2 regions of the Paucibacter sp. M5-1 genome follow, and region 2 is predicted to be linked to the other one. Evidence: predicted binding sites of a transcription regulator. Region 2 holds the regulator's gene; the other holds the start of a gene.
The links. The regulator LexA, encoded in region 2, represses DNA repair genes until DNA is damaged. The targets are predictions, from matches to a motif close to ACTGTATNNNNATACAGT.
Positions count from the first base shown of each region.

Region 1: imuA (translesion DNA synthesis-associated protein ImuA) is a predicted target of LexA. The motif match lies at 2,629-2,646, and genes of this name have one in related genera.

Region 1 is NZ_JAPZLM020000001.1:2,177,979-2,182,403, forward strand. It holds gene O5M90_RS10170 (HipA domain-containing protein) at 19-1,389, opposite strand; gene O5M90_RS10175 (helix-turn-helix domain-containing protein) at 1,386-1,757, opposite strand; gene O5M90_RS10180 (GNAT family N-acetyltransferase) at 1,878-2,468, opposite strand; gene imuA (translesion DNA synthesis-associated protein ImuA) at 2,668-3,432, shown strand; gene O5M90_RS10190 (Y-family DNA polymerase) at 3,389-4,425, shown strand, end outside.
Region 2 is NZ_JAPZLM020000001.1:535,310-539,734, forward strand. It holds gene gltX (glutamate--tRNA ligase) at 1-572, shown strand, start outside; tRNA gene O5M90_RS02430 (tRNA-Ala) at 666-741, shown strand; tRNA gene O5M90_RS02435 (tRNA-Glu) at 812-887, shown strand; tRNA gene O5M90_RS02440 (tRNA-Asp) at 958-1,034, shown strand; tRNA gene O5M90_RS02445 (tRNA-Ala) at 1,130-1,205, shown strand; tRNA gene O5M90_RS02450 (tRNA-Glu) at 1,273-1,348, shown strand; tRNA gene O5M90_RS02455 (tRNA-Asp) at 1,428-1,504, shown strand; gene lexA (transcriptional repressor LexA) at 1,631-2,341, opposite strand; gene O5M90_RS02465 (asparaginase) at 2,418-3,356, shown strand; gene O5M90_RS02470 (organic hydroperoxide resistance protein) at 3,402-3,827, opposite strand; gene O5M90_RS02475 (MarR family winged helix-turn-helix transcriptional regulator) at 3,842-4,336, opposite strand; gene O5M90_RS02480 (DUF1304 domain-containing protein) at 4,404-4,425, shown strand, end outside.

The DNA of each region.
Region 1 (4,425 bases), 1.6 Mb from region 2:
TGAGACGCCGCCAGGCGGTCAAAGCAGATTTGGGGGCACTTGTGCGATGTCAGCGGCCTGGGCCGAACCCTTGGCGCAGCGCCTTTGCAGCCGCTCTTCCATGCGGGCCAGCAGCGCGGGCGGTACGCCTTGCTGCGCCAGACCGTCATGGGCATCACGGAGCAGCCGAGGCAAGATCCCGCTCAAGGCCCTGAGGCGTGCGGCGAGGTGCCGGGGTGCGAGCCGGCACTGCGCGGCCATGCTGGCCCACTCGAACGGCGTGAGTTCCTCGGGGCTGAAGGCGTCGCCGATGCCCATGGCAAAGCTGGTGCTCATATGCTCGTGGGCAACAGCTTCGACGTCGACGAGATCGTAGGCAGGCGCGAGGGTGAGCAGACCGGCCTGTGGGCCCACGAAGAACGACCAGTTTTTGCCATGGGCGTCGGAGTTGCCGATCAGGACATTGAAGAGCAGGCGGTCCAGCAACTGCGTGCGCATGGCCAAGGGCGCGGGGCTGAGGTCGGCGAGACCGAAGAGGCCGGGCAAGGTTGCGCCGTCGCGCAGGTGCTTCACGGCGTCCTGGTCGCCGTAGGCACGTTCGTACTTGAGCTCGGGAGCCAGCCCCAAGGCCTGGCAGGCGTCGATGATGTGCAGGCGCTCGATGCCACCGTCGCCGCTGCGCCGCCGATCGAACCGTTCGACGAGCAGGACCGGCTCGGGAACATGCAACAGCCGGGTCCTGGCCGTCGCTATGCCGGCTGCGGCGGCCAGGCGCATGCAGCTGTGCTCGATGGCCGGCAGCTCAGCCAAGCGGGCGTTGGCGGGCGCGGGCTTGAGGATGACGGTGGAGGCGATGCCGTCGCCGTTGGCGAGGAAGAGCTTGCCGCCGTCCTCATAGACGGCGATCTTGTCCTGCAGGCCGGCGATGGAGAGGCGCACCTTGCCGTCCCAGATGGAGAACGGTTGCTCGGGGCGACTGCGGATGCGCTCGCTCAGTTCGGCGAGCGGCAGGGGGCGAAGAGCTGGTGCTGCGGGCGATGGCGTGTCATCGAGCAGCGTCACGCGCAGGGCGCCCGCCGTCTCGGCGCCGAGGGCCGCGAGCAGCCCGGCCAGGTTGCCGCGCGCGAGGCCGTTGGCCTGGGCGGCGACTTCGAGCGCCTGGCCTTCAGGCAGCAGATTCTGGAAGAAGGCGCGGGCGATGGCCGAGCGCGTCTGCGCCGGCAGTTCGCCGAAGGCAGGGGTGCCCGCAGCATGGGCGGCGGTGAACAGCGGCATCTGCGGACTCAGCGGGAAACTGCGAGGCCCTTGCTGCCAAGCCTCGGCGTAGCTGAAGTCGAACAGATTGCTCGGCCCGTCGTGGGACAGCGTGCCGACGCGATCATGACCTGCCCAGATGGCGAGCTGGATCATGCGGTGTGCCCGCGTTCACGCGCCGGTTTCGCGGGGTCCGATGGGGCTGCGCTGGGGCCACCCCAGGGGCCCGGTTCGGTTTTCCGCAGGGTCTGCAAGGCCGTGGCGGCCTCGAATTGCGCCGCGAGGGGCGTGGCGAACACGGCCACGCCGAGCTCTCGCGCCACGCGCAAGGCGGTGCCGAGCGCGACGGTGCCCGAGCCCCCTTCCAGGGATCCTAGCGTCGCCTTGCTGATTCCCAGGGCCTGGGCGGCGGCTTCCAGGCTGATGCCCGCAGCGGTGCGCGCGGCGCGCACCGCCTGCCCGAATGCAGCGGCATCGCGGATCAGCGGGTCGGGAAAGGGCTCGGCCACCACTTTGCGCATCATTTCTCCTGCTTTGACAGGACTATAAGCGCTGCTTGCGCTTTACATGCGTTTTCGGATGGTTTGGCAGGTGGTTTGAGATGTTTCTGGCCGATGTCTCCAAAACACCTGCCTTGGCAGGCGCTAAGCCCCGAACGGCGTCGGCTCCGGCGGCGTCTTCGGCAGCGTGGCCCAGCGCGCCGCCGTGATCTCGTAGACCAGGCTGGGCGCCTGGCCCGGCACATCGGCCAGCGAGCCCTTCAGCAGCATGCCGATGCGCTCCAGCGTCTTGCGCGAGGGGGTGTTGGCCGGCTGCACCACCGCCTGCACGGCGGGGGCATGCAGGATGTCGAAGGCCTGGGCCAGCGCTGCCTGGGCCATCTCCGAGGCATAGCCGCGACCCCAGGCATGGGGCCGGAAACGGAAATACAGATAAAGGCCCGGCTGGCCGCCGATAGGCCTGTTCATGATGCCGCCGCAGCCCAGCAACTGCTCCGGGTGCTCGCGCTCGGCAATCACCCAGTAGCCGAAGCCCTGGCTCTGCCAGTGAGCCAGCCAGCCTTGCAGCAAGCTGGCAGCGGCCTCGGCGGAGTGCAGCGGGCCGCCGGGGCTGAAGCGGTTGGTGACCGGATCGGCATGCAGGCCGTAGATCTCGTCCAGGTCCTGTTCGCGAGGGGCTCGCAGCAGCAGGCGAGCCGTTTCCAGCGGCATCGACATCTCTTCTCGCGAACTCATGAGCGGCAACCTCCCGATACGCGCCGATACAAGTCGGCGCACCCCAGGGTTTTAACCGATATGGCGAGACCGGCGCGGGTTGTTACCCCCTTGCTCGAGCGGTAGCAGCACAGCGAGGCCAAAAACTGCACACCGCAGCCGCTACATCTGCCGGCCATATACTGTATAAACATACAGTTATTGAATCATTGCAGTCCCCATGCACGCCCCCCTCTCCCTGCTCGAAGGCCCGCTGCGCCAGTCGCTCTGGCGCGGCTCCGAGCTGGCCCATGGCAGCAGCCCGGGCCTGCCCAGCGGCTTCGCCGCGCTGGACGCCGCCCTGCCCGGCGGCGGTTGGCCAGGCCGCAGCCTCAGCGAGATCCTGCAGCCGCGCCCGGGGGTCTGCGAGTTCCGGCTGCTGGGACCGGCACTGGCGGCAGCCCAGGCCGGCGGGCGCAGCCTGTTGCTGATCAACCCGCCCTTCACACCGCATCTGCCCGGCCTGGCGGCCTGGGGCCTGAACAGCAGGCAGCTCGTCTGGCTGGCCCCCGCCACGCCGATCCAGATCCTGTGGACGCTGGAGCAGGTGCTCAAGGCCAATGCCGCCGGCGCCGTGCTGGCCTGGCTGCCGGCCTCGACGCGGCCCGAGCAGCTGCGCCGGCTGCAGGCCTGCGCGCTGGGGGCGCAGGCGCCCTGCTTTGTGTTCCGGCCCGAGCCGGCGGCGGCGCAATCCTCGGCCGCGCCACTGCGCCTCGTGCTGCAGCCCCAGGAAGCCTGGGGCCTGGAGCTGCGTCTGATCAAGCGCCGCGGCCCAGCGCTGGCAGCGCCGCTGCGCCTGCAGGCCGTGCCGCCGGCGCTGGCTCCGGTGCTGGCGGCACGGCTGCTGAACGCCTCGCGGCCGGCCCCGCTGGCCCCCAACAGATCGCCACAGGAGTTGCGCGATGCACTGGCTCGCCCTGCGCGCATCGTCGCCCTCGACGCCTGAGGGCCCGTCCACCGAGGCGGATCTGCGCGCCCTGGGCTGGTGGGCGCTGCAGTTCACGCCACGGGTGGCACGGCTGGAGGAGGCCGTGGTGCTGGAGGTCGGTGCCAGCCTGCGCCTGTTCGGCGGCGCGCAGCGCCTGCACCGGCGGCTGTGGCGCGAGGCTAGGGATCTGGGCCTGGCCGGCATGGCTTGGGCACCGACCAGCCTGGGCGCGTTGGCGCTGGCGCGTGTCGGTCAGCACGACGGCCTGAGCACGCCGCTGGACGAGTTGCTGGACGCCCTGCCGCTGGGCACGCTGAGCGCCGCCCGCGCCCATGAGGCCATGCTGCTGCGCCTGGGCTGCCGGCGCCTGGGCCAGCTGCGCACGCTGCCGCGCCGCGCCGTCGGCCGGCGTTTCGGCGATGGCCTGCTGCTGGCCCTGGACCGTGCCTACGGCCACAGCCAGGAGGCCCACGCCTGGCTGCAGGCACCGGAGCGTTTCGAGGCACGGCTGGAACTGCCGTTTCGCATCGAGCACGCCCCGGCCCTGGTGCATTACGCCGAAGCCCTGCTGCGCCAGCTGTGCGGCTGGCTGGCCGCACGCCAGGCCGGCGTCAAGCAGCTGACCCTGGCCTGGCAGCACGATGCGATGCGCGGCCGCGATGTGGCGCTGGACGGCGCGCTGCAGTTCGGCACTGCCGATCCGAGCCGCGATCTGCGCCATCTGAGCCGGCTGCTGACCGAGCATCTGGCGCGGCTGGAGCTGGCCGCGCCGGTCGGCGAGCTGAGCCTGCGCGCCGATGAGGTGATGCTGCGCCCCGAGCAGGCAGCCAGCCTGCTGCCCCTCTCTTCCGGTTCCGGGCCCGACGAGGCCACCGAACCGCTGCCGCGCCTGCTGGAGCGCCTGGCCGTGCGCCTGGGGCCCGAGCGGGTGCGCGCCGGCCAGCTGCTGGAAGACCACCGGATGGAAGGCATGCAGCGCTGGGAGCCCTGGCCCGGCCCGGCTCGCCCTGC
Region 2 (4,425 bases):
GCTGGAGCCACGGTGATGACGAGCTGTTCTCGCGCGAACAGCTCGTCAGCTGGTTCGACGGTTCGCACCTCTCCAAGAGCCCGGCGCAATGGGATCCGGCCAAGCTGGAGTGGGTCAACAGCCAGTACATCAAGCAGGCCGATGACACGCGCCTGTCGGCCCTCGTCGCGGCGCAACTGGCCAAGCGCGGCATCAGCGCCGATCTCGGCCGGCTGCCGGCCATGTGCGCGCTGTTCAAGGATCGCTGCGCGACCACGGTGGCGCTGGCCGATTGGCTGGCCATGTATTTCGCGCCGGTGCAGCCCAGCGCCGAGGATCTGGGCACCCATGTCAGCGACGCGGTGAAGCCCGCGCTCGCCGCGCTGGCCGACAAGCTCGCCGCCACCGAATGGAACAAGGCCGGCATCCAGGCCGCGATCAAGGAAACAATCACGGCTCATGGCCTGAAGATGCCGCAACTGGCGATACCGGTGCGGGTGCTGGTGTGTGGTCGTGCACAAACTCCGTCGGTCGACGCGGTGCTGGAACTGTTCGATAAAGAAAATGTGGTCGAACGCTTGCGCTGCGCATAAAAATCGTTCTATACTCTATGTCTCGCTTGAACAGCGCGATACACAAAGAACGGCAGGCAGCAACGAGTAATCGAAGCGGCTTGCATGATCTGAGGGGGTATAGCTCAGCTGGGAGAGCGCTTGCATGGCATGCAAGAGGTCAGCGGTTCGATCCCGCTTACCTCCACCAAATGTTCAGGTTTCTGGGTATTTGGTTGGCGCGCGGTTCAAGTATGAGGAAGTAGAATTCAGAAGGTTTAGTCCCCTTCGTCTAGAGGCCTAGGACACCACCCTTTCACGGTGACTACAGGGGTTCGAATCCCCTAGGGGACGCCAAGTTTGATAAACTTGATAATTGCTGCGATATATAAGGTATACTGCAGCAGTTGTGAAATTATCCCACTGCGGAGTGGTAGTTCAGTTGGTTAGAATACCGGCCTGTCACGCCGGGGGTCGCGGGTTCGAGTCCCGTCCACTCCGCCAAGGTTTGCCCGATTCGTATCGGTAAGCGGCCATTCAGTTGGCCGCTTGTATTTTGAGAGAAATTACTGCTTGAGCAGCGTGTAGCCCGGAATTTTGGGGGTATAGCTCAGCTGGGAGAGCGCTTGCATGGCATGCAAGAGGTCAGCGGTTCGATCCCGCTTACCTCCACCAAGTCACTTCAGGGTGACGGTGGCGCGCGGCTCGGGCAGCGAAGTAGAAGAAGTAAATAGAAGGTTTAGTCCCCTTCGTCTAGAGGCCTAGGACACCACCCTTTCACGGTGACTACAGGGGTTCGAATCCCCTAGGGGACGCCAAGTTTGATAAGGCTTGGTAGTTTTGGAAGCGTTTGCTTCGAGAAACTACAGAACTTATCTGATATTCGCAAGAGTATCTGGAGTGGTAGTTCAGTTGGTTAGAATACCGGCCTGTCACGCCGGGGGTCGCGGGTTCGAGTCCCGTCCACTCCGCCAACATTTGAAACCCTGGAAGCGCAAGCCTCCAGGGTTTTTTCTTGTGCGCCGAGACATATCAAATGTTTGCAGAGACATCATCCCTGCAAACTTGATTGCGGCCGCAGTATCAGGAGGCCCGCAGTATCAGAAGGCCATTTGCCCGCGAATCAGACCGACGGCCAGACCTTCCAATGCAAAACTCTCATCGCCGGCCGCGACCAGGATGGGTTCGAAGTCAGGGTTCTCGGCCAGCAACTCGATGCCGCCGCTGCGGCTGCGTTTGAAACGCTTGACGGTGACTTCATCACCCAGCCGTGCGACGACGATCTGCCCGTTCTTGGCTTCGCTGGCCTTCTGCACCGCCAGCAGGTCGCCGTCCATGATGCCGATGTCCTTCATGCTCATGCCGCGCACCTTCAGCAGGAAATCGGGTCGGCGCGCGAACATGCTGCTCTCGACCGTGTAGCTCTGCTCGATATGCTCCTGCGCGAGGATGGGATGGCCGGCCGCGACGCGCCCGACCAGGGGCAGGGTGAGTTGCGACAGATTCGGAATCGGCAGGGAGAACTGGAAGTCCTCACGGGCGCGGCGCTCCTGATGCATGGCTTTCAAGGTGTCCGACTTCAGCCGGATGCCGCGCGAGGTGCCGCCGACCAGTTCGATCACGCCCTTGCGCGCCAAGGCCTGCAGATGCTCCTCGGCCGCATTGGCCGAGCGGAAACCCAGCTCGTTGGCGATCTCGGCGCGGGTCGGAGGGGCTCCGGTCTGCTCGATGGCCTGGCGCACCAAGTCAAGGATCTGCTGCTGGCGTGCCGTCAATTTGACGGTGGAAACACTGGGGCTGATATCGTCCATGCTGGGCTCGCAGACATCTGGGAAAGATGCGCCTGAGTATATATCCAGTAACTGTTCATTCATCCAGGAAGTGACCGTGGTCAGCAAGAACAAGCCTCTTATCGTGATCCTGGGCACCGGCGGCACGATTGCCGGCCAGGCCGGCACGGCGTCCGACAACGTCGGCTACACCGCCGCCCAGCTGGGCGTGGACGATCTGGTCTCGGCCGTGCCGCCGCTGGCGCAGCAGGCGCTGGAGGCCGAGCAAGTGGCCCAGCTCGACAGCAAGGACATGGACTTCACCACCTGGCAGCGGCTGGCCGAGCGCGTGGCCCACCATCTGGCACGCGAGGAGGTGGCCGGGATTGTGATCACCCATGGCACCGATACCTTGGAAGAGACGGCTTATTTCCTGCACCGCGTGCTGGCGCCGCGCAAGCCGGTGGTCTTGACCGCCGCGATGCGACCGGCCACGGCCTTGCAGACCGATGGGCCGCAGAACCTGCTCGATGCCGTCAGCGTTGCCAGCGATGAACGTGCGCAGGGGGTGCTCACCGTGTTTGCGGGCGCTGTTCATGGGCCCGAGCAGATCCGCAAGGTGCACAGCTACAAGGTCGATGCCTTTGCTTCCAGCGATGGCGGCCTGATCGCCGTCGTGGAGGAGGGCGTGCTGCGCCCCTTGGGTGCCTGGCCGGCTGCGGAGGGCGCCATCGGTCTGGCGCGTATCGGCAAACCCGCTGCGGCCTGGCCGCGCGTGCAGATCGTGCTGAACCATGTCGGCGCCGACGGCGCGCTCGTGCAGGCCTTGCTGGCCCAGGGGGTCGACGGCCTGGTGGTGGCCGGCACCGGCAATGGCACGCTGTCGCTGTCGCTGGAGCAGGCCTTGCGCACGGCCCAGCAGCAGGGCGTCAGGATCCTGCGCAGCAGCCGCTGCGATGCCGGTCCGGTCACGCCCTCGGCTGCGGCCCTGCCCAGCGCCGGCGCGCTGAGCCCGGTCAAGGCGCGTATCGAGCTCCTGCTTGAATTGCTGGCCTGAAACGACAACAGGGGCCGCAGCCCCTGTCTGGCTCGGCCAAGGTCCTTAGACGATGGTCAGGCTCACATCGATATTGCCGCGCGTGGCATTCGAGTAAGGGCAGACCTGGTGGGCGGCGGCCACCAGGGCCTCGGCCTGGCTGCGCTCCAGACCCGGCAGGCTGATCTTCATCGCGACCTGGATGCCGAAGCCGGCGGGAATCGGGCCGATGCCCACTTCCGAGGTGATGGACACATCGGCCGGCACGGCGATCTTGATCTTGCCGGCGACGGCCTTCATCGCGCCGATAAAGCAGGCCGAATAACCGGCGGCGAACATCTGCTCGGGGTTGGTGCCCGAGCCGCCGGCGCCGCCCAGTTCCTTGGGTGTGCTCAGCGTGACGCTCAGAGCGCCGTCGGACGAGGAGGCCTTGCCTTCACGGCCGCCGGTGGCGGTGGCGGTGGCGGTGTAGAGAACTTTGTCGAGTGCCATGGTGCTTCTTCCTATCAGGAGTGGTGGGTGGGCGAAGAAAGGTCGGCGCTGGAGAGCTGCTTGCGCAGCTCGTGCAGGCGCCGGGTCAGGGAGACGAGTTCATCCAGCGAGCAGGCGCTGGCGCAGGCGAGCTGAGGCGGAATGTTCAGGGCCTGCGCCTTCAGCGCGCGGCCGGTATCGCTGAGGAAAATATCGACGCGGCGCTCGTCGTCCTGCGCGCGGCGGCGGGTGATCAGTGCGCCGGCCTCCAGGCGTTTGAGCAAGGGCGTCAGGGTGCCGGAGTCCAGCGAGAGGCGCTGGCCCAGGGTGGAAACGCTGATGCCGTCCGCCTCCCAAAGCACCAACATCACCAGGTACTGAGGGTAGGTCAGGCCCATGGGCTCCAGCAGGGGCTTGTAGAGCTTGGTCATGGCCAGCGAGCTGGCGTACAGCGCAAAGCACAGCTGCTGGTCCAGCTGCAGCCATTGCTCGGCCTGGCTCGGTGCTGCGGTGGTCTTGTGGCGTGGCATGGGTGATAATGTATTCCGCAATTAAATTGCACACAACTTAAATGGTTATTCAAGCTAGGGGGACGAGATGACGATGTTGGCGAACCTGC